Planctomyces sp. SH-PL62: one gene and its partner. Each later gene encodes a partner of the first gene's protein in a complex. Links are inferred from orthologs where the notes say so. Each region holds a gene or a part of one and is shown on either strand. Other genes may lie near its edges. The genes, in order: tsaE and tsaD.

Region 1 (14,843 bases):
TCTTCGAGGTCGAGGCCGGACGCCACCCCGTGCTGGACGCCCTCCTCCCGCGCGGCGAGTTCGTCCCCAACGACACGAAGCTCGGCCCCGATTGGGGCGACCTGCTCCTCATCACCGGCCCGAACATGGCGGGCAAGAGCACGTACATCCGCCAGGTCGCCCTCATGGCGATCCTCGCCCAGATCGGCAGCTTCGTGCCGGCGCGCCGGGCTCGGATCGGCGTGGTCGACCGGCTGTTCGCGCGGGTGGGGGCCACCGACGAGCTGTCGCGCGGACAGAGCACGTTCATGGTCGAGATGACCGAGACGGCCAACATCCTCAACAACGCGACGAAGCAAAGCCTCGTCATCCTCGACGAGATCGGCCGCGGCACCAGCACGTTCGACGGCGTTTCGCTCGCCTGGGCGATCACCGAGCACCTGCACGACGCCGTCGGCTGCCGGGCGCTCTTCGCCACCCACTATCACGAGCTGGTCGAGCTGGAAAAGACCAAACCGCGGCTCCGCAACGCCAACGTGGCGGTCGGCGAGAGCCAGGGGGAGATCGTCTTCCTCCACCGGATCGCCCCCGGCGGCGCCGACCAGAGCTACGGCATCCACGTCGCGAGGCTGGCGGGGGTCCCCTCCCCCGTCCTCGACCGCGCCCGGGAGATCCTCGCCTTCCTGGAGAAGCAGCACGGGCCCGACCCGGGGCTGCCGGAGCCCGAAGGCCCGATCCGCCGCAAGGTGAAGTCCGGCCGGGGCCTCCAGGGGAGCCTCTTCGCCGCGCTCCCCGACCCCCTCCTGACCGAACTTCGACGCCTGGACATCGACGCCGTCCCGCCCGAGCAGGCCGTCGCGCTGCTCCGGCGGCTCCGCGAACTGGCGGACTGACCCCTCATGAGCCAAGAGCCCCCCGACCCGACCGATCGTCGCGACGCCCCCCGGCCCGGTCCGCGACCGACGTCGAGCCGACTCCGCCTCGACGCCGAGCCCCTGGATGTCCAGCTCGCCCGCCGTCGCGCCGTCTGCTGGGTCCTCACCGCCGTCACTACGGCGATCGCCGCCGCGTTCCTCGCCCTCTTCGCGGCCTTCGACCGCCCCGACCTGGGACTGGCCCTCGCCGCCCTGCTCTGGCTCCCCATCGTGGGAGGCTCCTGGTGGGATTTCTCCCGGCTCGCCCGCGAGGCGAGGACCCTTGAAGAACACCTCGCCGACGGTGCGGGAAGCTCGACCGACGGATGACGCAAGCGAAGCACGGCCGGTCGATTTCGAGATCCTAGGCCCGCGCCAGGATCATCGCGAGGCGGTCGCGGACGTCGGCGGGGGCGGTGAATCGGATCGTCCGCCGGGTCTCGTCGACGGGCTCGATCGCGACCCGCCAGGCGTCGGGGGGGAGCGATTCGGGGACGCGGTCGGCCCACTCGACGAGGCAGACGCCGCCGGCGGTCCAGTAGTCGGAGGCGCCCAGGTCCTCGAACGCCGCCGGCGACGGGAGCCGGTAGGCGTCGAAGTGATAGATCGGCATCACGCCTTCATATTCATGGATGAGCACGAACGTGGGGCTGGCGATCGCCGCGGGGTCGACGTCGAGGGCCTCGGCGATCGCGCGGCTGAGGCGCGTCTTCCCCGCGCCGAGCGGGCCGACCAGGCCGACGACGACGTCGGGCGCGACGACCTCGGCGAGCGCCCGGCCGAGCGCGACGGTCTCCGACTCGCCTTCCACTTCGATCCGCAAGGCGTTCTCGAGGCGCTGGACGTTCATCGCGGCGACGGCCCCTTCATGTGGTCGAAGCCCCTCGCCTCGATCGGGGTCGTGCGGCCGTCGGTTCCTCGGAGGAGCAGGCCGGGCGACTCGACGATCACGCCGATGCGGTGGAGCCGGACCCCGTCGGGGGGTGTCGCGGAGAGCGCGTCGGCCGCGTCGGGCGGGGCGGTGAAGCAGAGTTCGAAATCCTCGCCGTCGTTCAGGGCGTGGACGATCGGCGAGACGCCGTCGGCGAGAGAATGAGCGTGGGCGTCGGCGTGGATCGGCACGACCGAGGCGTCGAGCACCGCTCCCAGGCCACCGCTCTCCTCCAGGATGTGGCCGAGGTCGGACGACAGGCCGTCGGAGAGGTCGATCATCGCGTGCAAGGGGACGGCGTCCGCCAGCGCGAGGGCCTCGACCACCCGGGGCTCGGGACGGAGGTGGCGGCCCCGGAAAAAGCTGCCGCCGAGCGGGCCGGTGACGAAGATCGCGTCGCCGACCTTCGCGTCGGAGCGTTTCCGCACGCCATGTTCGGTCGCGGTCCCCATGAGCGTCACCGAGATGACGAGCGGGCCGTCCCAGGCGTTGGTGTCGCCGCCGATCAGCGAGACGCCGAAGCGGTCGGCCATGCGTCGCATCCCTTCGTGCAGGCCCTTCGCCACCTCGACCGCCGCGCCTCGGGGAAGGGCGACCGCGACGACCGCGAACCGGGGGACGCCCGCCATCGCGGCGACGTCCGACAGGTTCACGCCCATCGCCTTGCGACCCACGGCCTCGGGGCCGTCTTCCGCCAGCCGGAAGTGGCGGCCGTCCATGAGCATGTCCGCCGTGACCAGGACCTGCGCGCCCTGGAAGTCGACCACCGCGCAGTCGTCGCCGATGCCGAGCGCGAGGCCGTCGACCCCGCCCGCCGCCCGACGTCGGATCCATTCAATGAGGCCGAATTCGCCCATGCCGCTTTCTTCATTCATGGGGGACACCCCCTTGCGACCCGTTGCGGACCCCGGCGAGGAAGCCGCGCACCGCCTGTTCGGCGGCCTGGGCGAGCAGTTCCGGGGCCCGGGCCAGGGCGTCTTCGAGCGACATCGGGCCCCGAGTGATCGGGAAGTAGGCGTCGATCCCGCGACCCAGGCAGGCTTCGGCCCCCTCGCCGATCGAGCCCACCAGGGCGAAGGTCGGGACTCCGAGCGAGCGGGCGAGCCGGGCGACGCCCACGGCGGTCTTGCCGAAGGCGCTCTGGGCGTCGAGCGAACCCTCGCCCGTCAGGCAGAGGTCGGCGCCCTGGAGCTTGTCGGCCAGGCCGACGGCCGCTGTCACGAGGTCGATCCCACGCTCCAGGCGGCCCCCCGCGAACGCGACGAGACCGCCGCCGAGGCCCCCCGCGGCCCCGCGCCGGGAATCTCGGCGACGGCCGCGCCAAGGTCGCGCTCGATGATCCGGGCCAGTCGGTCCAGGTTGCGGTCGAGCTCCTCGACCATGTCGGGCGTCGCCCCCTTCTGCGGGCCGTAGACGGCCGAGGCGCCAGTGGGGCCGCAGAGCGGATTGGTGACGTCGCAGGCCACGGACACCTCGACCCCCTTCAGGGCGGTCCCCGCGTCGGGAGGCGTGATGCGATCGAGGGCCCTGAGCGCGCCGCCGCCGGGCGCGAGGTCGCGGCCCTGGGCGTCGAGCAATCGGAACCCGAGCGCCTGCGCCATCCCCGCGCCGCCGTCGTTGGTCGCGCTGCCGCCGATGCCGACGATCAGGCGTCCGACGCCCAGATCCGCGGCGGCCAGCATCAGCTCGCCGACGCCCCGCGTGGTGGTTCGTCGAGGGTCGCGGCGATCCCTGGGGACCAGCGCCAGGCCGGCTGCGGCGGCCATCTCCACGACGGCCGTGCGACCGTCGCCGAGCAGGCCGAATCGCGCGGGGACGGGCGACCCGAGGGGGCCCGTGACGCGAGCTTCGTGGTAGGAACCGCCGGTGGCCGCGACCAGCGCCTCCACGACCCCTTCGCCGCCGTCGGCCATGGGGACGGCGAGGATCTCGGCCGTCGGCTCCGCCGCACGAACTCCCCGCGCGAGGGCCTTGGCCGCTTCGGGAGCCGTCAGGCTCCCCTTGAACTTGTCGGGGGCGATTACGATCCGCATCGGTTTCCACCTGGACCTGGAACGAGGGCCGGACCTCCGGCCCTCGTCAGGTCGTCCAGTGTGGGCGCGCCGGGGATGGGGTCGTCAAGCGCTCACCGCCTCCAGAAGCCGATCGGCCTCCTCGGCGGAGGCGAGCTCGAAGCAGATTTCCTGGCGCTTGATCGAGACGCTCATGGGGGCCTCGATGCCGATGCGGACCTGGTGGCCGTCGATCTTCGCGACGACGATGCGGATGTCCGAACCGATGTGGATCGCCTCGCCCAACTTCCTGCTCAGGACCAGCATGATTCTTCCTCCTTGTTCGATCGAGTCGATTATCGGTCATCTCGGCGGTGGGCCGAGCGTCACTCCTGGACGGTTTGGCCTTCGATTGCCGGTTATAGAGAGCAGCTCCCATGCCAAGACGATGCGAAGACCGGCGAGGTTCGCTCCAGGAACCGATATCGGCCGAGAAAAGGCCGCGAGCCGCCGTCGGAGGCCGCGCGGGCGGTGACGGTCAAGCCGGATTCCTGTAAGATCGCCCGAGAATTTGCAAAAGTTACCTGCAGCGAAAGGCCGACGGAGTGGACGAGGCCGTGTCATCGGGGAAGTCGAGTGCGCCCGCGCGGGTCCATACCCCCCGAGGTGCGATCGTGGCGAGCCTGGCGCTGGTCCTGGCGCTTCTCGTCTGGCTCCTGCCGTTCAGTTTGGGAACCGCAATGCCCATCGGCGGCGACGTCACCCAGTTTTTCCTGGGTTTGATGAGCGTCCTGGCCGATTCGCTGGCCGATCGCCGCCTTCCCGTCTGGAACGACCTGTGGGGATATGGCTTCCCGGGCGTCGGCGAGAGCCAGATGGGCGTCTTCTATCCGCCGCACCTCCTCCTTTATGGGCTGCTGGCCGTGGAGCGTGCGTACGTCGCGAGCCTGGTGCTGCACACCATATGGGGGGGACTGGGGGCGTTCTGGTGCGCGCGGACGTTCGGCGTCGGGCGACCGGGATCGGCGGTTTCGGGCTTCGCGTTCGCGGCGTCGGGCTTCTTCGTGATCCACATGCCGCACCCATGGGGCTACACGACGGGGTCGTGGCTCCCCTGGGCGTGGGGCCTGGCGTGGTCGTTGTTGAGCCATGCCGGTCCCGGTTCGGCCAGGCGACTGTTCTTTTTGAGCGTCGTGCTGGCGATGCAAGTCTTGCCCGGCCACTTCCAGATCGCCTTCATGACGCAGGCGACGATCGCGATCCTGGCCGTCTGGGCGATTGCGGAGGGGGTCGTTCGGCGAGAGGGCCCTGGTGCCTTTCGGCGCTCGGGGGTGGTGGTGCTGGGGCTGGCGGTCGTCCTGCCCCTGGGCGCAATGCAGGTCTGGCCGACGGCGAGGCTGGCGGGGATGGCCGCCGATCGTCGCGACTTCGAGTATCTCTCCGGGTTCGCCGCGACCCCGTTCCATCTGGTCAGCCTGGTCGCCCCCAACCTCTTCCACCGCTCGCCGCTCTGGCGTCCGCTGGTCTGGGACCCGTTCCACACGTCGCCGGAGGAATACCTGGCGTACGTCGGGATCGTCCCGCTGTTCCTGGCGGCGCTGGCGATCGTCCGTGAAGGCCGTCGCGACGCGGCGGTGCGGGGGCTGGCGGTTCTGGCGGCCGTCTCACTGTTCCTCAGCCTGGGGCCGTACGTCCCCGGCTTCCGGACGTTGATCGAGCTTCCCGGCTTCTCGTTCTTCCGGGCGCCCGCGCGTTGGGGGCTGCCGATGACGCTGGCCCTGGCGGTCCTGGCGGGCGTGGGGCTGGATCGGTGGCGATCGTGGGAGCGTCCTTCGCAAGGGCTCCTGGTCCTGACGGCGGTCGCCCTGCTCGGGATCACGACGACCCTGGGAATGATCGAGCTGGCGCTATGGTCGACGTCCCCCTCGGGAGGTCGGGGCGCGGCCGACCTGTTCGAGCGAGCGTTCCGGGCGAGGCCCTGGGAGGGCGACCCGGACTTCCGCAGCGTGGCGAGCCTGGCGCGACGGCCGACGGCGAACCTCGGCTCGTTCGAGGAGCGGCGGTACTCGATCTATCAAACCGAGCTTGTCGAGACGCTGGGGCTGCTGGCGGCGGTCGCGGCGGTGGCGGGGCTCTCGGCCGTCCCCCGCCTGCGAGGTCTCGCGCCCGCGGCGCTCGTCGTTCTGACGGGGGCCGACCTGATGCTGCTGGGCCGTCATCGACTGGTCGACGTCGGGCCGCTCCGGCCGCTGGCCGAGCAGAGCCCGGTCCTGGCGAGGCTGGCCGAGGAGCCGAGCGGGACGCGGACGATCGACCCCTTGCGGAACCTGCCGATGGCCGCCGGACTGGCGCCGGTGCAGGCGTATCGGACGCTCGACCTCCCGGCGCTCACGCCGCTCGCCGCCCTGGCGCGAGGCCCGCTCGACGGCGGGCCCGGAGGCGCCCAGGCCCTTCGCGCGATGCGCGCGACCGGCGCGGGGCTGCGGGTGCTCGACCCGACCGAGCCCGTCGTTCGGAGCCCGGACGAGTCGGTCGAGACGATCGCCGACCCGAACCTGGCGCGGTGGCTGTTCGGACGGGACTGGAACCCGGAGCGTCGTCCTTCGGCCGACGCCTTTCGGATCGTGCGGACCAGGGCCGACGCCCCCCGAGCCTGGTCGACGGGCTCGGACGTCCCGGAGGAGTCGAATGGCGACCCCAGGCCGGTCCTCGACGCGATCGACGCGGCGCGGCCGTTGAAGGCCGTCGCGCGGGCGCCGATCGAGTGGGAGATTTCGCTGGAAGGGGTCGAGCGTCCCGGCGCGGTGCTCGTCTCGGTGTTGTACGACCCGCAGTGGCGGGCGGTCGTCGTCGAGGAGGGCCGCCCGGGGGCGCCCGCGAACATCCGACCGGCGTTCCGGGTCGGTAAGGCGGGGGGCGGCTGGATGCGGGTGGCGGTCGATGGGCCGTCGGCGCCGGGGGCCGTCCTGCGTCTGACGTACGACGCGGCCGACGTCCGCCGGGGGCTCGGGGCGTCGGGAGCTTGCTGGGCGGCGTGGTGCTCGGCGATAATCTACGCCATGCGGCGGGAGCGTCGCGGCGCCTCGCTCGCGACGGGTTGAGGCGGGGCGAGACGAAGCCGGGACGGGAAGGGGATCGAGTCGTGGCGGAACCAGTCGGCGTGGCGGTGGTGGGGGCCTCGGGGTACGCGGCCCGCGAGTTGATCCAGATCCTCCTGAAGCATCCGGGCGTCCGGGTGACCGTGGCGACCTCGCGACAGGACGAGTCCCCGAGGCTCGACGCGATCCACCCCAGCCTGGCGAAGCGCATCGACCTGGCCTGCGAGCCCTTCGACGCCGACCGCGTGGCCGAGCGCGCGCAGTTCGCCTTCCTCGCCCTGCCCCACACCGCGAGCATGGCGGTCGTCCCGTCGCTCCGCGAGCGCGGGGTGAAGGTGATCGACCTCAGCGCCGACTACCGGCTGACCGACGCGCAAGTTTACGAGGATTGGTACGGCCACGCCCACACGGACGCCGATGGCCTGAAGTCGGCCGTCTACGGCCTGCCGGAGTTGTTCCGCAGCCAGATCCCGGCGGCGGACCTGATCGCCAACCCCGGCTGCTACACCTCGACGAGCATCCTCGCGCTGGCGCCGCTGGTGGCAGAGGGGCTGATCGAGCGGACGGGCGTGATCATCGACGCCAAGAGCGGCGTCTCAGGCGCGGGGCGGTCGCCCAAGCTGGGGACGCACTTCCCGGAGTGCAACGAGAGCTTCTCCGCGTACAACGTCGGCCGGCACCGCCACACGCCGGAGATCGACCAGATCCTCACCACGGCCGGCGGCGAGGGCGAGGCCGTCGAGGTCATCTTCACGCCCCACCTGGTGCCGATGGACCGGGGCATCTTCGCCACCATCTACGCCAGGCCGATCAAGCCGGCCGTCGAGCACGACCTGCTGGAACTCTACCGCTCGTTCTACGCCGACAGCCCGTTCGTCCGCGTCATCAACCACCTGCCGGCGACGAAGGATTCCGCCTTCACCAACTTCTGCGACATCACCGTCCGCGTGGTTCGGGGCCGGATCGTCGTCCTCGCCTGCCTCGACAACCTCATCAAGGGCGCGTCCGGAGTCGCCGTCCAGAACCTCAACCTGATGCTCGGCGCGCCCGAGACGACGGCCCTCTTCTGACGGAGGGCCGTCGGCGCGAAGGCGATTCCGGTCAGGGAAGGTCGGCGTCGAACTCGATCCGCTGCCCCGGCACGAGGCGGTCGGACTCGATGGTCAGCTTGGGGGTCTCGCCCCCGGCGTCGATCGCGAACGTCCGCGATTCCTTCGGCGGCAGGCCCCGGAGCGAGTCCTTCGCCCGGACCCCGTTCACGGCGGGGAACGCGTCGTGATAGATCGGCGCGATCCCCGTATTCTCGATCGTCACCTCGGCCCGGCTCGCCGAGGCCGCGAATCGGGAGACCCGGAATCGGTAGCCGCAGGCCATCCCCGCCTCTCGGATACGTTCCGGCTTCTGATGGCGCGGCTGGGCGTCGCCGATCATGAACGAGATGTGGAACTTCGCGGCGTGCCGGGAGAACTCCACGCCGTGCGGCCCCGTGGGCGAGAGCGCCTCGCGCTGGTCCTTCGGCTCGTAGAAGCTGAACTCCCCGCCCATCGGCGCGATCTTCCAGCGGTCCCGCCCCAGCCGATCCCAGTTCGGCTCGTTCACCTCGGCGTGGCGGGCGTGGTTGAAGGAGTCGTCGAACAGCCCGAACGGCAAGGCGAGGAGCTTCGGGTCGGAGGCGAACGGGGCGCGATCGGCGGCCGCGTCCACCGAGATCATCCAGGGCGTCCGATGGAACCTCGCGGCCATCCGCTCGGCGAACTCGCGCTGGAAGGCGAGCGAGGGGAACGTCTTGCCCATCTCCATCGGGCCGTCGTAGATGTGGTACTCGGCCCAGAGGCCGAAGCCCACCTCCAGGAAGGCCAGGCGGGGGTCGCGGTCGTACTTCTCGGCGAACCGATCCAGGAATTCCAGCAGGAACCGCCGAAGTTCCGGGTGCGACCAGTCGGGGAACGCGGTGCGCTTCTGCTCGCTGAGGGCCACGGTCTCGCGGTAGTCCGGGAGCAGCCGGACGGAGTCCGGGACGCCCGAGGGTTTGCCGACGTAGGTGTCATGCCAGCGGAGGATCGCCTGATGCTTGCGACCGGCGACCTCGTCCAGCAGCTTCTCGATCGGGGACCAGTCGTACTCCCCCTTCGCGTTCACCACCTCACGATAGGTGACGTAGCGGAATTCCAGCTGGATCGGCGCGGTCTCGACCGCCGCGTTGGTCGACCACAGGACGATCCCGGTCATCGGCTGGACGTCCTGGATCCGGGCGGTCAGGGGGATCGGCCGGAGGTCGTCCGCGAGCACGGCCGTCGCGGCCAGGCCCATCCCGAGCCAGAGGGTTCCCAGCGAGATTCGAGGGCGTATCTTCATGATTGACTCCGTGGCCTGGTTCGAAAGCCCGTCGAAGGATTACGTGAGAATCTAACGGGCCGTCGGCGCCGGCTCAACGAGTAAAGGAACGGTCCCGCTGCGCCGCAGGCGTCCAGAAGCGGGCTCGGCGTCGGCCGCCCGAGGCGAGGGTGCGTCGAACACAGAGAGACCGATCGCTTGCCCGGCGCGATTTCCTGGTTGCTCGATCGCGCCTGCTCGCCTCAGGATTTCCACGACCTCCTTGCTGCCCGTGTGCCGGGCGGCTTCCAGGGCGGAGGTCCCATCCTCCCAGGTCGCGTTCGGATCGGCTCCGGCGGCTAACAAGGATTTGATCCGTCCCACGTCCCCCTCGACCGCAGCGATGAACAGCCGTTCGTCAAGCCAGAAGGCCTGATAGAGATGACGAACGAAGAGCGCCGACAACCCCAAAAAAGCCAGGCAGGACGCGGGCACGATCCAGCGTCGGATCGAGGATCGGAAGAAATAGGCGGCGGCGAGAAGACTCGTGATCGTGAAGCCGACGGCCAGGAGAAACGTCAAAGCCGTGCTACTGATTCCCATGGGGACGGCCTCCGTCGGATCGGTGGTCGTGTTGTGCCAGGACGCGGCAACAAGCCGACAGAGGTTCGCCGGTTCTCAGCAGAGCACCTTTTCCTCTTGCTCGCCTCCCCCCTCAGAGACTCTCGGTCTCGCCGACGCGCCATTTCCCAGCGCGGGCGGAGTCGATCAGATCCAGCAGCCGAATGGGCACGTGCTTTTGAGGTCGCCACGACGTGAAGATCATCCACAGAAGGGTGCATCCCTCGGGGCTTGTGTGTCGTTCCCATCGAAACTCTGAGATGTCAACATTAAACCGTCGGCTGAAGTCGACGATGAACTCGCACACGTCATCACCATAGATCTTGCTTTCGCTAATAAGATCGCAGTTGATTTTTACGGCAGAATTTATCCACGGCATCTGTTCGCCTACGAACGCTCGAACGACTTCTTCAAGATCATCGCATTCTGAATTATTGGGATTGCTCATGTTCGTCGAAGGCAATTTTGCGTAACCGTTCTCGGGGCCTCGCGGACGTGCCGCCGCTTCCGCCGCAGACCTGAGAGACGCTGCGCGGACACCGCAGTATAGGATAGATGAGGAGTCGCCTGGAGGACTACGGACTGATGAGCCGGTCCATTTGGGATTCGTCGCCGAGGGCCGGGTCGGGGAACGTGAACATCGGTTTGGACGATCGGCCGGGCTCCTCGAAGGCCGCCAACGCCGCGCGCCAGTCGGCGAGGGGGAAGGGACGGACGTCGGGGATCGGGGCGAGGCGGAGGAGCGGCCAGAGGCGTTGGAACCAACCCCGCCAGGTCCCGGAGGGCACGGCTTCCAATCGGTCGCGAAGGTGAAACCGGTGCACGGTCGGGCCGGTCGCGATCGGCAGGAAGGGCTCGCCGGACAGCAGGCCGTAGGAGACCAGCGCGGCGTCGCGAGGCATCGCGGCGAGGAGGGTCTCGGCAAGCCGCCCCCCCACGGCGTCGAAGGAGACGTCGGCCTTCGCGGCGACGGCGGCGAGCGTCCGGTCGTCCTGGCGGACCGGCGACAGGCCGAGGGCGGCCAGGGCCTCGGCATGCACCGGCGAGCGATGAACGGCGAACACCTCCGCGGCCCCCGCGGCGACGGCCCAGGCGCCGAGCAGTCGCCCGCAGGTCGAGCCGGCGGCCGTCAGCAGTACGCGGCGGCCGGTGACGGGCCAGCCCTCCAGCATCAGCAGCGCGGCGAGCGGGTTGATGTAGGCCCGCGCCGCGAGCGAGTCGGGGACGTCGTCCGGGACGGGGATGATCGATTCGCGATCGGCCTGGACGAACTGCTGCCAGGTTCCCTCGCCTCGCAACGGCAGGACGCGACGGTTGAGGAGGGCGCGGTCGCCCGCCTCGACGACGATCCCGCAGCCCTCGTAGCCGGCGACCCGAGGCGGGACGACGCGATGCCGGTACGCCCCGGTGATCGGGATCAGGTCGGACGGGTTGATCGGCGCGGCGAGCATTCGGACCCGGACGCGGCAAGGCGTGAGCGGGGCGAGTTCGGCAGCCTCCAGGGCGAGCACGTCGCGGGGTGGGCCGAAGCGTCGATACCAGAGGGCCTGGTTGATCGGCCTGGACGCTGCGTCGCTCAAGCGATCCACGTCTCCGGACCTTCGACGACGATGAATTCCTCGACGTCCTTCCGCAGGACGAATCGCCCGCCGTCGCCCACCGTCTGCCAGCCCGCGCCAACGTCCACGATGTAGTCCGAGCCATCCTGGGACACGATGTTCAGTTCAAGCCCGCAGGGGACGAAGGGATCGAGCAACTGATCGAGCGGTGCCCCGGCGATGTCCTTCTCGGCGAGGAACTTCATGCATAGGAGTCTGTCCTTCTGGCCCGACAGCGTGGTGAGCATCGCGCGGAGGCCCGGCTCGGTGAGCCGTTCCACGAGGTCGGCGAGGTAGGCTAGGAGCTTCCGTTCGCGCTCCTGCGGGGGGCCGTAGTATTCGGTGAGGAGCCGTTCGTCCGGGTCGTCGAAGTTCGATTCCATGACAGGCTCCCACGTCGACGGGGAAAGCGAAACGGCCGGGACGCTTCAGGCTGTGGAGCCCGGCGTCCCGGCCGTTGGTGGAATCCGAGTGGACCGTCGGTCGAATCGGAGTCGGATCAGATCACCTGGTCGCCGCCGGCGGACGTCTGCGGTCCCTTCTGCATGTGGAGGCGGCCGATGGTGGATTCGATGATCCGGAAGATCTTCTCCGACGCGCCGTCGACCGATTCGTCGATCGTGGCGGCCTGGTGGCTGGCGACGAGCGGCTGATGGCCGGCGAGGCGGGCTTCGATCAAACAGCGCTTATCGTTGTCGGCGCCCTTGGGGCCGTTGACGTCGGCCAGGTGGACGTCGACGCGGGTGATCTGCTCGCCGTACCGTTGCAGGGTACTTACGAGACCCTGGGAGATCTCCTCGACGAGACGCTCGCTGCCCTGAATGTGATTGTCGGTGAGGACATGAATCTGCATCGTTCACCTCGCTGGCACTGCGTTCGAAGCGAAGGGCCTCGCGCGGCCCCGCCGCTGAGAATGGTACGTCATGGGGGGCCTTTTGCAAGAGACGCCCCCGTCGGCGCCCGGCTTTCTCTTATGCAAGTCACGAGCCGAGCTTCGGGAACAACGGGTCGCCGTCGCCGAGGCCACCCTTGAGGGGGATCTTCCGCTCGGGCTTGGGAACGGGCGGCGCGTCGTCGTCCTCGACGTCTTCTTCCTCCGCCTGATCCTTGGCGGCCAGGGGGAGGAGCGACAGGCTGATGCGCCGGGCGTCGGATTCGACCTTCAGGATTCGGACTTCGACTTCCTGCCCCGGCTGCACCACGTCGGCTATTCTACGAACCCGGGTGGGAGAAAGTTCGGAAACGTGGATCAGGCCCTCGACGCCCGGCTCCAGCTCGACGAAGGCGCCGAACTCCATGATCTTGGTGACCTTGCCGCGGATCGTCGCGCCCCGCGCGTAGTTGTCGTCGGCGTCGTCCCAGGGGTTCTTCTGGAGCTGCTTGAGGCCGAAGGTGAGCTTGCGAGTCTCGCGGTCGATCCGAAGGATCTGGACCTGCACCTTGTCGCCGGGGCGGATCAGGTCGTCGACCTTCTCGACGCGGATCCAGCTCATCTCGCCGATCGGCAGCAGGCCGTCGACTCCGCCCACGTCGACGAAGGCGCCGAAAGGCTTGACCGATCGGACGACGCCGTCGCGGATCTGGCCCTCTTCGAGGGTCTCCCAGGTCTTCTCGCGCAGCTCGGCGCGTTCCCGCTCCAGCAGGTCGCGGCGGGAGACGACCAGGTTCTTCTCGCGCTGGTCGGCCTCGGTGACGACCGCCTTGACCTTCTGGTTGATGTAGTCGGAGGCGTCCTCGACGCGGTTGAGGTCGATCTGGCTGATGGGCATGAAGCCCCGGATGCCGTCGACGTCGACCTCGACGCCCCCCTTGACGGCCTTGGTGATCTTGGCCTCGACGATGACCCCTTCGCGGAGGTTGCTCCAGTCGGCCTCGATGGCCGCCCCCTTGAGACGGAGGTGGACGATCCCCTCGGAGCGGTCGAAGTGGTCGAACTGGACCTCGATCTCGGAGCCGGCGGCGGGGAACTCTCCCTCGAACTGGTCGAGCGGGACGACTCCCTCGCTCTTGCCGCCGAGGTCGATGAACAGGCTCCGGCCCCGGACGCCGATCACCCGCCCCTTGCGCAAGCCCTGCTGGGACTCCTGGCCGCGGCCCTTGCTGTCGGCCGGGAGCCGTTGCTCGCGGGTGCGACGGGCCGGGGCGACGTCGAACGCGTGGGGGTCGAAGCCGCTGAGAGCCGCTTCGAGCTCGGCCTCCAGCTCGTCATCCCACTGCTTCTTGAGCGGCAGCTCGGCGGCCGCCTGGGACGACGCGCCGCCCAGGGCGGCGTCCATCGCCCGGTCGATGGCCGCGTCGGGCGACGAGGCCGAGGCGGAAGCCGCACCGGGCGACGAGGCCGGGGCCGATGCCGAGGAGCGCCGCGGTCCGGAGGGAGGGGGGGCGGGCTGGGAGGGCGTTCCGGGGGCGTTGGGGGCGTTCGGTTCGTCGGGCATGGGATCAGGTCCGTCTTCCAGACTGGTTCATGACAGGGATCGAGGCCGGTCGCGGCGGAATCCGCGCGTCCTCGCGGGCTCGCCCGGATCCAGACTATCCGTTACGGCGGATCGAGCCAAGGCGTCCCCCCTCGGGGCGACCGGCGGCGCGGCCGTGACGGGGGGGCGTGGGAGGGCCTCAGTCGTAGTGGCGAGGCTCGGGATGGGCGGCGGCGACGGGCTCATAGCGACGGTTCCGCCCCACCGCCTCGTCGGGCCGGACCTGATCCAGCCGCTTCCCTTCGGCCCCCCACCCGCCCTTGTGGAACTCGAAGACCGCCGTCGCGTGGCGACGCGCCTGGGGGGGCTCATACGGCTCGGGTTCGAAATGCACGCAGACCAGGGCGAGGAACCGCCGAGTCTGGCGGTCTCGGGCCCAGACGATCTCGTCGTGCCACTGGGCGTCTTCCCAGCGGACGCCTTCCTCGCGGTCGAGCCGTCCCAGGCTGGCGACGAAATCCGCCTCCAGATGCTCGCGACGGCGTCGGAACGTCTCGCGCGCCCGATCGACGTGGAGGTCCTCGAAGAAGAGGCGCAGCGGGCGGTGCAGGATGCACCATCCGGCGAAGACGCAGACGGGAAGGACGCCGGCCCCGATCAGCCATCCCATTGGTAGAACCCTCGCCCCTCGCCTCTGGACAGGTCGGCTGGATAGCGCATTGTAGGAGCGCCCCGGCCCGGACCGCAAGTGACGGCCCGCGCGGAACGTCTCGGTTTCGTCCATTTTTCTCCCGAACCGGATCTCTCAGATGCCTCGAACAAGCTCGACGACCCGCCGGAAAGCCGTGCCTCCGTTGAAATTGGGGGCGCACATGTCGATCGCCGGCGGCTACGACCGGGCCGTCCGCGCCGCGCACGCGTTCGGCTTCGAGACGGTCCAGCTTTTCACCAAGAACAACAACCAGTGGAACGCCCCGCCGATCA
Region 2 (14,842 bases), 3.1 Mb from region 1 along the record:
CGTGACCGACCGACCCGTCCCCCTCGAAGATACCCCGAAGGAGCCTCGATGGCGACGGGTCGGCTTCCTCGCGCCGGTCCGCGTCACTTCGGCTCCAGGACGAGCGTCACCTCCTCGATCCGCCCTTCGGGGAGCTTGAGCGTCCGGGTAGCCGGCGCGAAGCCCTCGGCCTTCGCGGTGACGACGACCTCGCGATCGGGCAGCATCTGCGACGTGCGATAGCGGCCGTCGTTCTGCTCGTCCTGGATCGCTTCCGTCTTGCGCCGGCCCCCCGACAGGCCCACCTTCCGCTCACCCTGCGGCCCGTCGCCGGTGTACTCCACCTCGGCCTGGAAACCCTCGACCTGCCGGCCGTCCTTCGTCGTGGCGTTGATCACGATGACCGGCGCGACGTAGCGGACGATCTCCACGTCCTTGACGTCGTGGTCGAGCGTGCCGAGCTGCAGGGATCGGCCCTCGGCCAGCGGCGCGTCCTTCCCCACCCGATGTCGCACCGAGGCGTGCTCGTTCGTGGAGATATCGAGCTGCGCCTCTTTCAAGCCCCGGGGGGCCTTGACGGCGAAGCGGCCCTCGGCGTCCGGGTTGGTCTGGACGTGCCACGACCCGTCGCCGTGACGCCCGAAGAGGAAGCTCCCCCAGCCCGACTTGGGCCGCCCCTCGGAGTCGATCCAACGGCCCTCGACCGTGACGTGGGGCACCGCTCGCAGTTCCAGCGGGGCCGGGGCCTTCCCGTCCTCGATCGTGACCTTCTTCCGGTCGAAGACCCCGGGGGGCTCGCGTCGGACCCAGCTTTCCGAACGGCCTCCCCGCGTGTCGACGTCCGTGGTCGCGAGGGTGTACGAGCCCGGGGGGAGGGGGTCGAACGCGAACCGCCCCTCGGCGTCGGTCTCGGTCGTCCTCTGGATCGCATCGGAGACCATCAATCGGTTCAGGAGGTCCGAATCCGCCACGCTTCCTCGCTCTCTCCGAGCCTCGAGGAGAAGTCCCGGCAGCGGCTTGCCCTGCTCGTCGAGGGCCTGGCCGGATAGCGTGGCGCCCGCCTTCAGACGAAAGGCCCCGAGGTCCCCGCGCTTTCCCTCGGCGAGCACGTGCATCTCCGGGGCGAAGGCTTTCGGCAGAATCCAGAAGACGCCGTCGCCGGGGGTGGTGATCGGCAGGTGGAACGTCCCGTCGGCGGCCGTCTTCGTCCGGGCGAACGAGCCGTACTCGAACTGATCGCGGCCGACCTTGTCGGTTCGCGAGTAGGCCAGCACCTCGACCCCCTCCGCGGGCGCCCCCTCGGGCGTCTCGACCTTCCCGGTGATCGGCTTCGCCGGGCGAAGCTCGACGGACTCGAAGAAGGGGCGTTCGCCGAGCCTCTCGTTCTTCCGGATCATGGACAGGGAGTAGCCGAACCCGGCCCTGGTGGCGTAGTCGGGATGTTCGACGTCCAGTTCGATGTAGAGCAGGCGCTCGGCCGACTGCTCCGGGGGGATCGTGAAGGCGTACGTCCCGTCGGCGGCGGTGGTGTGGCGGGTCTCCTGCACGACCCGGTTCTCGCCGTCCCGATAGATCGAGCGCCGGACGACGACCGTGGCGCCGGCGATCGGCTTGCCGTCGTCCTTGTCCTTGACGATCCCCTTGTAGCTCAGCGTCTCGCCGGCCGGTTTGGGAGCTTCGGGCGGCTTCGCGGCGTCCTGCGCGGCCTTCGGCTCCTCGGGGGCGGGGGCGGCGGCGTCGAGGCGGAAGCCCGACGCGGCGAGGACGACGGCGGCGGCGACGGCGGCGGCGGCCAGGCTCCAGCCCGCCCGACAGCGCGGCTCCAGCGGTTCGCGGTCTTGCACGAGCATGACGACTCTCCGATACAGGTTCGATCGACGGTCGCCGATCCCCTGGGCGGGCCGCGAGGGCTCGGCCCCGTGGGTCCGCGCGAGATGGACGAGGAACGCGGCGTAGTCTTCGGCCGTCCCCGCCGACGCGGCGCGGGCGTCGGCGAGGTAGTCCTGGCAGAGCCGAAGCTGGCGCCTCAGCCACCAGAACAGGGGTTGATAGAACAGGACCAGGCCCGCCAGGCAGGCGAGGTTCCAGCTCCAGGCGTCGCGCCTCGCGACGTGGGACCACTCGTGCGCGAGGGCGTACCGCAAGGCCCGGCCCTCCGCGTCGTCGCACAGCGAGTCGGGGAGCAGGATCACCGGCCGGAGCCAGGTGTAGGTGAAGGGGAGGGCGATGCGATCGCTCATCAGGAGCCGGACCCGATCCCCTTCCGGCCCCGCGCATTCGAGGAACGCCTTGCGAACCGCGAGCGACGCCGGACGCGCTCGCCGCGCGATCCGCCAGAGAGCGACCTGACCGACCAACCACCAGGCCCCCAGCCCGAACGCCACGGCGCCGTAAACCCCCGCCGCGATCGTCGCGAACGGGGGGACGAAGCCCCGGCGCGCAACCGACGGACCCGCCGAAGCCGACCCTGGAGCGACATGGGGCGCCGCGAACGTCGCCGTCGCGGGCTTCGCGCGCCCGAAGTCGCCCAGGGCTGGCTCCGGCGCCCCCGCGACCGTCGCGCCGAATCGGTTCGCCACGGCCGGGGCGTCGTCCTCGCGCCCGCCCGGCTCGGAAGCGGCCCGCGACGGCAGGAGCCCGATGGACCATCGGGGGACGATCGGCAGGGCGGCCAGGAGGGGGAGGAACGCCGCGCCGAGAATCGTCAGGACCACGAGCCGGGCGCGACGCACCGGCTGGGCGCAGAGCCGGGCCGCCAGGCTCCCCAGGGCCAGGACGACCAGCCCGCCGGCCGCCGCGTTCGCCAACCGGCTCAGGTCGAGGATCTCTCCATCCATCTCAACCCCCCTTCGATCCGGGTTCCCCTTCCGCCGCCTTGCGCTTCCTCGCCGCCGCGATCAGCCGCTCCAACTCGCGAAGCTCCGACTCGCTCGCATCCTTCACCTGCAACAGGCTGAGGACGACCTGATCCAGCGCCCCGTCGAACGTCCGGTGCAGCAACCGCGAGGTCACCCGATCGCGCGAGTACGTCGGCTCATAGACGAACGTCCGCCCGTCGGCCCGATGCCGCACCAGCCCCTTCGTCTCCATGATCCGCAAGAGCGTCTGGATCGTGTTGAACGCCAGCTCGCCGTCGGGACACATCCTCTGATGCACCTCCCGAACGCTCCCGGAGCCCAGCTCCCAGAGCGCCTTCAGCACATCCAACTCCCTCGGACTCGGGTCCGTCTCCGACATCGAACACCTCCCGGCACCTGACTTATTAAGTTAGGTGAACGATACGTGCCGACGACGGGTCGGTCAAGAGCTTCACCTAAGAATCCAGGTGACTTTTGGAAGGGTGCCGACGCCAGGCCTTGTCCCCGCGAGGGGGGAAAGGCAGGCTCGCGGAGGCGGATCAGGGGACGCGAACGGGGTCGGGGACGTTGCAGATCCCGGACGCCGCTTCACGATTCGCGTCTGTGCGCCACCGTCCTGGTAGGGGCCAGCGGTTAGGCGGAAGGGCTCGGGAGGGGAAAGGAAGATATGAAAAACGGCCGAACGAACCCAATCCGCGGCTCCGAATTTGAGCTGTAAAGCTCGATCGAAAAGCCACTTGCGGCCGATGGGTTCGTTCGCGAGGGGGGCCGAGCGATGCCAATTCGGGGGTCAGGCGGTGAAGCCGTCGCGGACGGCGATGATGGCGATGCCGTAGCGATCGGCGAGGGCCACGACGTCGGGCTGGTCGACGACGATGGTGCGATCGGCCTCGATCGCCAGGACGCGGGCACCGGCCTTGCGGAGGTTCTCAATGGTGACTAGGCCGACGGTGGGGACGTCGAACCGCATGTCCTGCTGGGGCTTGGCGACCTTCACCAGGGTCCAGCCGCCGGCCCGGCAGAGCTGTCCGGCGCGCTCGATGCAGCGGTCGGTCCCCTCGATGGCCTCGATGGCCAGGGTCGCCTTCTCCTTGACCGCGACCGACTGGCCGACGTCCAGGCGGCCCATCTCCTTGGCCATCACCCAGCCGAACTGGATGTCCTCGCGTTCGGCGGGGGAGGGGACGCGGCGGGTCAGCAGCCCTTCCTTGACGAGCAGTTCGGGGGCGTAGTCGAGGGCCGAGGCGAAGGTCATATCATCCCTTTCGAATTCGGCGATGACGGAGAGGAGCAGGGAGTCGTCGCGGTTGTCGGCCCGGTTGCGGCGGTGCCACCACTGGACGGTCCGCAGGTCCGGGCAGAGGTGGAGCCAGCGCATGGGGGTGTAGATCACGTTCTTGGTGACCTTGCCCGCCATGACGATCTCGCGGGCTCCGCGGCGGCGGAAGGTGCGGATCATCCGGCCCATCTTGGCGACGCCGACGACGTCGAAGGTGTCGCAGAGGTCGCGCAGCTCGTCGGAGGCCTCGTACTGGATGCCCACGCAGGCGACGGCGAAGCCCTGGCGGCGGGCGGCCTCGGCGAAGAGGATCGGGAACCGGCCGCTGCCGGCCAGGAGCCCGATCACCGGGGCCTCGGTGGGCTTGCGGCTCGGGGTCCGGCGGATGCGGCCGAGGCCCAATCCCAGGCCGCGACGGGTCGTTTCCTGGAGCAACGGCACGTCCTGTCTCCCTGATTCGGATTCGTCCGGGGTCCCCGGGGAGGAAGCGGCGTCAGAAGCCGGTCGGGTCGCCTTCGGCCGCCTCGTCGACGTCGCCGAAGCCGCCGACGGTCCCGTCGTGGTGCGGCTTCATCGGCAGGAGCGCCGAGACGGCCTCGATCTGGGCGGTCAGCTCGCGGAGCTGCTTGTGCATGTCCGGAAGCCGGGCGATCATCTGGAACAGCCGGCGTTGCTCGCGGACGGGGATGGCCGGGGAGCCGAGGACCTGCTGGCCGCTGGGGATGTTGCGGTGGACGCCCGACTGGGCGCCGACCACCACGCCGTCGCCGATGGTCGTCTTGTCCTTGATCCCGGCCTGCCCGGCCATGACGACGTAGTCGCCGGTCTTGCAGCTCCCGGCGATGCCGACCTGGGCGCAGAGCAGGTTGTGGCGGCCGATCTGGTTGTTGTGGCCGATCATGACCAGGTTGTCGATCTTGGTCCCCTCGCCGATCCGGGTGGCCTCGAAGGTCGCCCGGTCGATCGTGCAGTTGGCGCCGATCTCGACGTCGGAGGCGACCTCGAGCCGGCCGGTGTGCGGGACCTTCACGTGCCGGCCGTCGACCTGGCGATAGCCGAAGCCGTCGGCCCCGAGGACGGTCCCGGAGTGGACCTCGACCCGGTCTTCCAGCACGACGTCGGGATAGAGCACGACGTTGGGGTGGATGACGCAGTCGCGGCCGATCCGCGCCCGGTCGCCGATCACGGCCCCGGGGTGGATCGTCGAGCCCTCGCCGACCACCGCCTGGTCGCCGATGTAGGCGAACGGGTAGATGGCGACCTCGGGGCCGACCTCGGCCGTGGGGGCCACCCACGCCTGGGGATGGACGCCGACCCAGCGGGCCTTGCTCTCGCCGCGGAGGTGGGTGCGGACCGCGATGAACGCGGCGATGGGGTCGTCGACTTCGATCACGGCCAGGTGTTCCTTCACCGGAGGCCGCTTGGCCCGGAAATGGGGGCCGACGATCGCGGCCGAGGCCGGCGACGTGCGCAGCAGCTTGGCGTAGCGCTCGTTCTCGATGAACGTGATATCGCCGGGGCCCGCCTCGTCCACGGTCCTCGCCGAGCGGATGGGGACGTTGCCGTCGCCCACGAGGCGTCCGCAGACCAAGGCCGCGAGTTGTTCGACCGTTGCGACCACTGGCGATTCCTTTCTTCCCTGAAAGGAGCAGACCAGGACCCTTGGCGACGAATCAGGAGGTCGAGCTTCCGTCCAGTCCGGTCTCTGGAAATCCATTTCCCTGGGACCCGCGATCCGATCCGTCGTCGGCCTTCCTGGCCGTGCGGGAATCTAATCCAACTCGGCCAAGCCGGCAAGCCGAGTCGGGGCCCGCCCTGGGGGCGAGAGGGCCGCCGTCTCCGGGGTTCCTCTCGCCGCTCCTAATCGTCAATCGTCCGGGGAGCCCGCCGAACTTCAGACTTCCGCCGCACGAAGGGCCGCCACGGCCGTTAATTCGGCGACGCTGGGGAGCCCGCCGGAATCGCCGTCGCGGCTCAGGAAGAGCGCCGCGAGCCCCGCCCGATGCGCCCCCTGGATGTCGTTCTCCAGGTCGTCCCCCACCGAGAGGACCCGATCCGCGGGGAGCCCCAGACGCCCGCAGACGGCCTCGAAGAACGCCGCATGCGGCTTCCGGTAGCCGACTTCCGACGACACCACGATGACCTCCACGGCGTCGGCCAACTCCGGCAGCCCGGCGACTACCTTGTGCAGCCGGCTGTCGAAATTCGAGCCGATGCAGACCTTCATCCCGGCCTCCCGGATCGCCTCGACCGCCGGGGCCGCGTCGGGAAAGGCCCGCCAGGATTCCGGCCGGCCGAAATGATCCCAGAGTTCGTCGAACGCCCGGACGGGATCGGGGACTTCGGGAAGCACCAGGGCCACGATTTCGCGCCAGCGACGACGCTCCACCTGTTCGTCGGTGGAGAGAAAGCCAGCTTCGCCCTCGACCAGATCGCTCCGGAACGCGGCCTTGAACCGCCCCCGGACCTCCTCAACGTCGAGACGGACCCCTTGCCGGGCGGCGGCCTGGGTGTAGGCGACGGCCACGGAAGGAGTCGGCTCGATTAAAGTCCCGACGGCGTCCAGGACGATACCCTGGATACGTTCCCATTTCAGTTGGTTGTTCATGACGTCCGTTGGCTGGCATCGTGGATTCGTCCGAAGGTCGTCAAGGCTTAGCGATCCGCCTCAATCGCCCCTCACCATGACCGGCCCGCCAATCTGGGCAAGCCGCGTCAACATTGTCGGGCGAAAATCGCGGCAAGCAAGTCGTTTCCCGATCCGAGTCGGCTGCTCCTCGTTTCCTTCACCCTCGGAGGCCGCGCCCATGCGTTCGCTCCACCACGGCCCGAACTCGTTCCGCCAGGGGCCGCACGTCCAGGCCCGGGAACTCCCCCCCGGCCAGGTGCAGGCGCTCGACCGCCGGCGCACGCTCGACCAGCAGCAGCGGGCCTATCAAGGCATGCACGTGAAGCCCGGGACCGCCGACCCGGGACGCCGGCCCCCGTCCTGATGCGGTCGGGACGGGCCGGGTGGATCAGGACGGTCGCGGCGGTTTGGGACGGACGAGGCCGGCGGCGACGTCCACGTCGAGCTCGGCGGTCTGTCCGGCGGCCAGCTTGAGCAGGGCCACCCCGGCCATCGCCGCGTTGTCGGTGCAGAGCGAGAGGGGGGGAATGAAGGTCTCGACCCCCATCCGCTCCATCGCCGCGCCCAGTTTCTCGCGAAAGCGACCGTTCGCGGCCACGCCGCCCCCGACGCCCAGCCGCCTCATGCCGGTCTGTTCCAGGGCCTGTCGGGCCTTGGCGACCAGGACGTCGACCACGGCTTCCTGGAAGCTGGCGGCGAGATCGGCCGTCATCTCGGGCGTCGGCTCGACGGCCCCGCGCTCCTGGTTCGGCCCCCGGAGGGCGTACAGGACGGCCGTCTTGAGCCCCGAGAAGCTGAACGCCAGCCGGGGGTCGCGGAGGAACGACCGGGGGAAGGCGAACGCCCTGGCGTTCCCGGCCTTCGCCGCGCGCTCGATCTCCGGCCCGCCGGGATAACCCAGGCCGAGCAGGCTGGCGACCTTGTCGAACGCCTCGCCGGCCGCGTCGTCGATCGTCCCCCCCAGCAGCTCGCAATCGAGCGGGCCCCGGCAGGAGTAGAGGCTCGTGTGGCCCCCGGAGACCACCAGCCCGACGCACGGGTAGACCTCGAGGTCGGGATGGGCGAGCTGGCAGGCGTAGAGGTGCCCTTCCAGGTGGTCGACGGCGATGAGTGGGACGTCGAGCGCCAGGGCCAGGGCCTTCGCGGCCGTCAGGCCGACGACCAGCGAGCCGACCAGGCCGGGGCGGGTCGCCACGGCCACCGCGCCGACGTCCTTCAGGCCGACGCCCGCCCGCTTGAGGGCCTCGTCGATCATCGGCACGATCTGGACGACGTGGGCGCGCGACGCGATCTCAGGCACGACCCCGCCGAACGGCTGGTGCAGCCCGATCTGGGAGGAGACCACGCTCGACAGGATTCGCGGGACGACGAAGCCCGGGGTGGCCGGCCCTTCCAGGACCGCCGCCCCGGTCTCGTCGCAAGTCGTCTCAATCGCCAGCAGGATCACGCGGCCTTCTTCTCCTCGGCCGCCGGGGGGGCCGGGGCGTCGATCTTGCCCTTCAGGACTTCCAGGGCCTTGTCGAGCACCTTGTCGACGAAGGGGGGGACGGCGTCCGGATTCGGGGCGTCCTTGGGGGGCTCGGGCTTGGTCGGGTCGACGGGGGGCTTCTCCTCCTTCGGCACGTCCTTGCTCTGGGCCTTCTCCTGGTTCTCCTGGGCCTTCGCCGCGTCGGACTGGGGCTCCACCGGCTTCTTGGCGGCGTTGAGCTTGGCCAGGGCGGGGAGGTCGCGGGCGCGGCGGGCGAGGAACCAGTCGCGGTATTCGGTGGGCGTGAGCTTCACTTCCATGTCCGGGTCGGGCGAGACGCCCCACTTGTCGGTGGTCTTGGCGTCTCGGAAGCGATGGATGTTCTCGCCGGAGGGCCGGTGGTAGCTGGCGACGGTCAGCTTGAGCACGCTGTTGCCGTCCTCAAGCTCCATGATGTTCTGGACCGAGCCCTTGCCGTAGCTGCGGTGGCCCACCACCACGGCCCGCTTGTGGTCCTGGAGCGCGGCCGAGACGATCTCGGACGCCGAGGCCGAGTTCTGGTTCACCAGGACGACCATCGGCAGCTCCTCGTAAGGGCTGTCGTGCTGGGCCACGTACGACTTGGGGATGGTGTTCCGCCCCTTGGTGCTGACGATGTCCCCTTTGTCCAGGAACAGGTCCGACACCTCGACCGCCGCGCTGAGGAGGCCGCCTGGGTTGTCGCGGAGGTCCAGCACCAGGCCTTTGACCCCCTGGTCCTTGAGCGTCTCCAGCGCCTTGCGGACTTCGTCGCCGGTCGACTGGATGAAGCTGGAGATCCGGATGTAGCCGATCTTCTTGTCGGGATCGAGCATGTAATCCCAGTCGCCGTTCTTCTCGCGGCGCTCGCCCAGGACGCTGGGGACCTCGATGATCGCGCGGGTGAGCTTGATGGCCGTGGGCTGCTCCGCCCCGTCGTGCAGGACGTTCAGCTCGACGTCGGTGCCGGGGAGGCCGGTCAGGGTCTCGACCGCTTTGTCCGAGCTCATCCCCTCGGTCGAGTGGCCGTCGATCTCCAGGATCAGGTCGCCCGCCAGCACGCCGGCCTCGTAAGCCGGGGTGCCGACCATCGGCGCGATGACCCGCAGCCGCCCGGTCTCGCGGTCGATCCCCACCTGGATGCCCAGGCCGCCGAACTTGCCCTCGATCTGCTTGCGGAACTGCTGCCATTCGCCCATGTTGATGTAGGACGAATGCTGGTCCAGGTTCTGGAGCATCCCCTCCAGGGCGCTTTCCAGCAGCTCCTTGCGATTCACCGGCCGGACGTAGTTGGCCTCGACCTTCTCGACGGCGTCGACGAACAGCCCGTAAAGCTCCAGCATCTCATCCTTGGGCTTGGCCCCCTGGGTCGTCCCGGCCACCCAGCAGAGGGGGCTCAGGACCGCCGCGACAGCCAGGGCCAGATAGATCCGTCTCCGTCTCGACATCGGCGAGCCTCCCAAATTACGGCTTCCACCCCGCCCGACCGGCCCGCGATCATCAACGGCCGGCGCTCCTGCATTCAAGTGTAGTCGACGTCCGATCCGACCGGCAAGCTCAGCCGGAATTCGCCTCCGCCAGCGCGGCGACGATGGCCGCCGCCCCGACCACCGGCGCGCGACAGGTCCGGTTCTCGCAGTCGTAGAGGGTGACCTCCTCGTCGAGGGCCGGGCGGTCCTGGAGGAGCGTGACGAGGGGGGCGAGGGCGTCGCGGTCTTCGGCCAGGCTGGGGGCGACGACGGCGGGGGGGAGGAACCGCGCGAAGGCGGCGTCGACCGCGGCGTCGAAGTCGCGGCGGCCGGGGCCCGGCCCGGCGATGATCGCCAGCTCCCGCACCGGGGCGAGCGCGAAATCCAGGGCGATCAGGCTCTGGCCCCCGGCCGAGGGCGCCGATTCGATCACCGGCGCGGCGGCCTGGAGCGCCTGGCGGCCGATCCGGTCGAAGTCGTCGCGGCCGGTCAGGGCGGCCAGGCGGAGCAGGGCGGTCGCCGCCATGCCGTTGCCCGCGGGGGTCGCGTCGTCGAACAGGTCTTTCTGGCGGGTGATCAGGGTCTCGTGATTCTTGCCGGTGAAGAAGAAGCCGCCGTGTTGCTCGTCGAGGAACTCGGCGATCATCACCCCGGCCAGCTCCACGGCCGAGGTGATCCAGCGCGGGGTTCCCGTGGCCTCGTAAAGCCGCGTCAGGCCGTCGATCAGGCACGCGTAGTCGTCGAGATAGGCGTCGAGCTTGGCGACGCCGTCCTTGTAAGTGTGCAGCAGCCGGCCGTCGGCGGTTCGGAGCCGGTCGAGCAGGAAACCCGAGGCGCGCTCGGCGGCCTCCAGGAAGCGGGGCTCGGCCAGGGCCCGGCCCGCCTGCGCCAGCGCCGCGATCGCCAGGCCGTTCCACGAGACGAGCACCTTCGTATCCTTGGCCGGCGGCACGCGGCGATCGCGCGCGGCCAGGAGGGTGGCCCGCGACTCGGCCAGCTCGATCTCCAACTCGTCCAGGTCCCGGCCGAGCGCCCGGGCGGCCTCCTCGACGGGGCGCGGCAGGTTGATGATGGCCTTCCGATCCCAGTTGCCCATGGACGAGACGTCGTACACCAGCGCGAACGTCCGGCCTTTTTCCTGGCCGAGGATCTCCAGGACCTGGGCCAGCGACCAGACGTAGAACTTGCCTTCCTCGCCCTCGCTGTCGGCGTCCTCGGTCGAGTAGAACGGCCCGTCGGGGTCGGTCATCCGGTCCAGGACGTATCCCAGGGTCTCGCGCGCCGTGCGGGCGAACGCGGGCTTGCGGGTCGCCTGGAAAGCCTCCACGTACGCCGAGGCGAGCAGGGCGTTGTCGTAGAGCATCTTCTCGAAGTGGGGGACGAGCCAGCGCTCGTCGGTCGAATAGCGGGCGAAGCCGCCGCCGAGGTGGTCGTAGATCCCCCCTCGCGCCATCTTGTCGAGCGTGAAGGTCGCGGCCTGGAGCGCCGCGGCGTCGCCGGTGCGGGCGAAGTGGCGGAGCAGGACGCGGAGCCCCATCGGGTGCGGGAACTTGGGCGCCTGGCCGAAGCCGCCGTGCTCGGCGTCGAAGCTCCGGAGCAGGGCCTTCGCGGCCCGGTCGAGCAGGATCGTCGAGGGGGGCGAGGAACTCCCCCCCTTGCGGCCCACGTCGGCCGCGTTCCGCAGGTGTTCGGTCATCTCGGCGGCCGACTGGCGGATCTCGTCGCGGCGCTCGGTCCAGGCGCGATGGACGCTCAGCAGGACGCGGGGGAACCCCGCCATGCCACGCGAGTCGGTCGGGGGGAAGTAGGTCCCGCCGTAGAACGGCTCCAGGTCCGGGGTCAGGAAGACCGACATCGGCCAGCCCCCCTGGCCGGTCATCGCCTGCACCGCGTTCATGTAGATCTGGTCGAGGTCGGGCCGCTCCTCGCGGTCGACCTTGATGTTCACGAAGTGGGCGTTCATGATCCGGGCGATGTCCGGATTCTCGAAGCTCTCCCGCTCCATGACGTGGCACCAGTGGCACGCGGAGTAGCCGATCGACAGGAAGATCGGCCGGCCTTCCGAGCGGGCCAACGCGAGCGCCTCCGGCCCCCAGGGGTGCCATTCCACCGGGTTGCGCGCGTGCTGCAACAGGTAGGGGCTGGTCTCCCCCGCCAGGCGATTGGTGGGAGGTTCGGACGTTCCGGCGCGATCGGGGCTTGCGTGTGATGACGACATGACGGGATTCTAGGCCGAGACGCGGCGCGAGGTCAACGACCCGGCCGCGCCCCCGGCGTCGCGGTCGTCGCCGGCCTCAGATTTCGTTGGCGAGCGAGTAGACCCCGCCCCCCTCGCGCTTGAGCTTCCCCTCGGCGGCAAGCTCCTCCCAGATCCCGGCGGGATGGCCGGCGGGGGGCGTGACGCCGCCGATGTGCGAGGTCTTGCTGCCGGGGCTGAGGCCCGAATGGTCGTCGAGGCGGGCGAGCTTGAGCCGCTTCTTGAACGCCTTGTACGCGCGCTTGCGCTCTTCTTCGGTCGCCATGATCGAACTCCCGGACGAGTCGGTCGGACGGACGGACAAAGGGAGAGGGACCCGCCGCGACGGGGTTGTCGGGTCAGACCGCGTCGGCGAGACGTCGGCTGACGACGTCGAGCAGGCGGCCGACTTCCTCGGTCTGGAAATGGCCGTTGAATCGGACGCGGAACGTCGTCTCGTCCGGCTCGGCGTGGTTGTCGACGGCGTCGTGGGAGTGGATGACGACGCCCTTGAAGGAGCGGCGGCGGAGGAGCTCGTCGAGAAGGTCCTCGGTCGCGTGCAGCTCCAGCTCACGATTGGTCATTCTCGGCCTCGGTGAGAATGGAGGAGTCCTGCCGACGCCCCGCGACCGCGCCGTTGCGGTGACGCATCTGGGTCGGCGGCTCCGAAGTCTATTCTAGCCGCCCCCCTCGCGGCGGGGAAGGTCAACGGCGAGAGCCGGCACCGCATGGGCCTCGGCCGGTTCCAGGGCCTCGGCACGCCGGCTGCATCAAGGTCGGCCGGATCACGGCCCGCCTGGGCCCGAGGGAAACGAGGACCGAACCGATGGTGCATCCCGACGAAGACCTGACAGTGGCGATCGCGGATCGGCCGGGCGACCCCGACGAGGGGATCGCCGAGGCGCTCGGCCACCTGAACCTGGACGACTTTCGCGACAAGGTCGTCTGCATCAAGCCCAACGACACCACGGCCGACGCCGACGACAAGACGGCCTGCACCCAGGCCGACACCCTCCGCGCCGCGATCCGGTACGTCAAGACGCTGCGACCGAAGTCGATCGTCGTCTCCGGCGGATCGGGGGCGAAGCAGACGCCCGAGGTCTTCAAGATCCTGGGCTACGACGAGGTGATCGCGGCCGAAGGGGTGGAATTCTTCGACCACAACCAACCGCCGTTCGTGGCGGTGGACCTCGCCTACGGTCCCCAGCGGAAGATCGTGGTGAACCCCCGAGTCCTGGAATATGAGCGGGTGGTCTCGCTGGCGCAGCTCAAGGTCCACCGGACGGCCACGGTGACGCTGGCGATCAAGAACATCGCCATGAGCTACCCTTGCGCGGAATTCTACGGCTACCCCCGCGTGAAGCAGGAGCGGCACCCGCACAACATCCTCAAGGACAAGCAGGCGTTCCTGGTCGGAATGGCGTTGCGGTTCCCGATCCACTTGGCGATCGTCTCCGGCCACCCGGCGATGATCGGCACGGGGCCGATCGGCGGCAAGGCGGTGGAGACGGGCCTGGTGATCGCCGGCCGCAACGCGGTGGCCGTGGACTCCGTGGGCGCCTTCCTGCTGGGCTTCGAGACCAACGGCGTCCAGCATCTCCGCCAGGCGGTCGAGGTCGGCCTGGGCGAGACCTACATGTCGCCCGACCGCGACGGCGGCGAGGGACGATTGAGGATCAAGGGGCTCCCCGTGAAGGAGGCCGTCAAGCTCTTCCGCACGGCGGCCTACGGCGAGGCGTTCTGACGGACGCGCCCGCCCGGCTGCGTCCTTACGACGAGAGCGACGACAGGGCGACGTCGCGATAGGTCCGAATCCGAGACCGAACTTCCCCCCGCTCGATGGGCGTGTCCTCCGGATATTCGATGGCCAACCGCACCCGGTCGCCCCGAATCTCCACGACCGTGACGACGATGTCGTCGCCGATCATGACGCCTTCGCCCTCTTCTCTGGGGATGATGATCACGATTCACCTCGTTGTAAGCCCTGGGGGTCCATGCCGCCCGCCGCCCGAGGGGCCTGCGGGCTGCGACGACGATCCCGATTGTAGCGAGGCGCCTCCCCCCGTCAATCGCGCACTCGACCGTGCGTCGAAGCGTCCTGGAGCCAATCGTCTTGCGCGTCGACGCAGGGGGATTTTCCGGTTGCGCAGGGAGGGACTCCCGCTCAGCTCCCGCGCCGCGGCGGCCGCGTCAGGCCCCGCGCCAGGCCAGTTCGATGCGCTCGCCGTGCTTCGAGCGGTCGCCGTCGACGCAGCGCAGCTCCAGCGTGGCCCCCTGGCCGTCGCGATGCGGCTCCAACCGGCACCAGCCCAGCGGCTGGGGATCGTTGAAGTGGTAGGCGACGGCCGGCAGGTTGACGAGGTGCAGGCCGTCGTCCTCGGCCCGCCGCCAGGTGTGCGTGTGGCCGAACACCAGGGCCTTCACCTGCTTGCGGGGCCGGAGGATCTCCAGGAGGGGCTTGGCGTCGGTCAGGGCCCCGGGCACGTCGTCGAGGTGGTGATGGAACAAAACCAGGGTCGGCGCGTCGGGCGCCTCGTCGAGCGTCTTCGTCAGCCAGGCGCGCTGGGAATCGCCCAGCAGGCCGGGCACCTGGTCGACCTGATCCAACGTGTCGAGCATCGCCAGCCTCACGCCGGCGGCCTCCACGACGCCGACGCAGCGGTCCTCGACCGGGCCGACCGCCGCCCCCAGGGCCGCGAACGACTCCAGGAAGTTGCGCCGGTCGTCGTGGTTCCCCAGCGTCAGGTGGACGGGGATTCCGCGCTCGCGCAGCGGCTCGACGAGCGTCAGGAACTGGCGGTAGTCTTCCGCGCGGCCGTTCTTCAGGGCGAGATCGCCGAGGACCAGGGCCGCGGCCGGCGGTCGGGGCTGCGCGAGGATGTCGGCCACCGCCGCGCGGAGGTTGC

What was found.
Region 2: the proteins of tsaE (region 1) and tsaD are in contact, whole or in part, in a crystal structure (PDB 6N9A), measured with the Thermotoga maritima proteins. The link is inferred for Planctomyces sp. SH-PL62 from one-to-one orthologs. Residues at the interface, in WP_004082108.1 of Thermotoga maritima: Leu37, Gly38, Lys46, Lys57, Val59, Lys60, Ser61, Thr63, Phe64, Thr65, Leu66, Met67, Val69, Pro71, Tyr82, Arg83, Leu84, Asp86, Asp88, Phe89, Asp93, Ile128, Asp130, Glu131, Arg134; in WP_004082750.1 of Thermotoga maritima: Cys10, Asp11, Arg49, His50, Leu82, Gly84, Gly135, Gly136, Glu154, Thr155, Leu156, Asp157, Asp158, Ser159, Glu162, Asp165, Lys166, Arg169, Leu170, Tyr175, Lys213, Thr214, Leu217, Tyr218, Gln221, Arg222, Asn324.

What each region holds. Positions count from the first base shown.
Region 1 is NZ_CP011273.1:5,376,552-5,391,394, forward strand. What follows is about bases 1-3,000. They hold tsaE (tRNA (adenosine(37)-N6)-threonylcarbamoyltransferase complex ATPase subunit type 1 TsaE), read right to left. Parts: upstream 1,744-3,000; coding sequence 1,258-1,743; downstream 1-1,257. Other genes in these bases: mutS (DNA mismatch repair protein MutS), read left to right, coding at 1-872; VT85_RS20855 (hypothetical protein), read left to right, coding at 879-1,223; VT85_RS20865 (thiamine-phosphate kinase), read right to left, coding at 1,740-2,699. In the rest of the region: carbon storage regulator CsrA, read right to left, coding at 3,942-4,142; VT85_RS20880 (hypothetical protein), read left to right, coding at 4,490-6,916; argC (N-acetyl-gamma-glutamyl-phosphate reductase), read left to right, coding at 6,958-7,983; VT85_RS20890 (hypothetical protein), read right to left, coding at 8,015-9,268; VT85_RS20895 (ankyrin repeat domain-containing protein), read right to left, coding at 9,320-9,829; VT85_RS26985 (DUF1493 family protein), read right to left, coding at 9,942-10,295; VT85_RS20900 (zinc-dependent alcohol dehydrogenase family protein), read right to left, coding at 10,423-11,427; VT85_RS20905 (hypothetical protein), read right to left, coding at 11,424-11,828; VT85_RS20910 (HPF/RaiA family ribosome-associated protein), read right to left, coding at 11,945-12,298; VT85_RS20915 (30S ribosomal protein S1), read right to left, coding at 12,426-13,880; VT85_RS20920 (hypothetical protein), read right to left, coding at 14,059-14,529; VT85_RS20925 (deoxyribonuclease IV), read left to right, coding at 14,705-14,843. UniProt on the Escherichia coli protein: Required for the formation of a threonylcarbamoyl group on adenosine at position 37 (t(6)A37) in tRNAs that read codons beginning with adenine.
Region 2 is NZ_CP011273.1:2,253,011-2,267,852, forward strand. Bases 6,164-9,162 are described here. They hold tsaD (tRNA (adenosine(37)-N6)-threonylcarbamoyltransferase complex transferase subunit TsaD), read right to left. Parts: upstream 8,193-9,162; coding sequence 7,134-8,192; downstream 6,164-7,133. Other genes in these bases: VT85_RS08650 (HAD-IA family hydrolase), read right to left, coding at 6,164-6,724; VT85_RS08655 (hypothetical protein), read left to right, coding at 6,924-7,109; VT85_RS08665 (S41 family peptidase), read right to left, coding at 8,189-9,162. Also shown: VT85_RS08630 (M56 family metallopeptidase), read right to left, coding at 84-2,816; VT85_RS08635 (BlaI/MecI/CopY family transcriptional regulator), read right to left, coding at 2,818-3,216; VT85_RS08640 (LpxI family protein), read right to left, coding at 3,628-4,557; lpxD (UDP-3-O-(3-hydroxymyristoyl)glucosamine N-acyltransferase), read right to left, coding at 4,610-5,737; more of VT85_RS08650, read right to left, coding at 6,011-6,163; more of VT85_RS08665, read right to left, coding at 9,163-9,679; VT85_RS08670 (thioredoxin domain-containing protein), read right to left, coding at 9,789-11,918; VT85_RS08675 (hypothetical protein), read right to left, coding at 11,995-12,222; VT85_RS08680 (hypothetical protein), read right to left, coding at 12,296-12,520; VT85_RS08685 (DUF362 domain-containing protein), read left to right, coding at 12,763-13,680; VT85_RS08690 (carbon storage regulator), read right to left, coding at 13,706-13,900; VT85_RS08695 (metallophosphoesterase family protein), read right to left, coding at 14,127-14,842.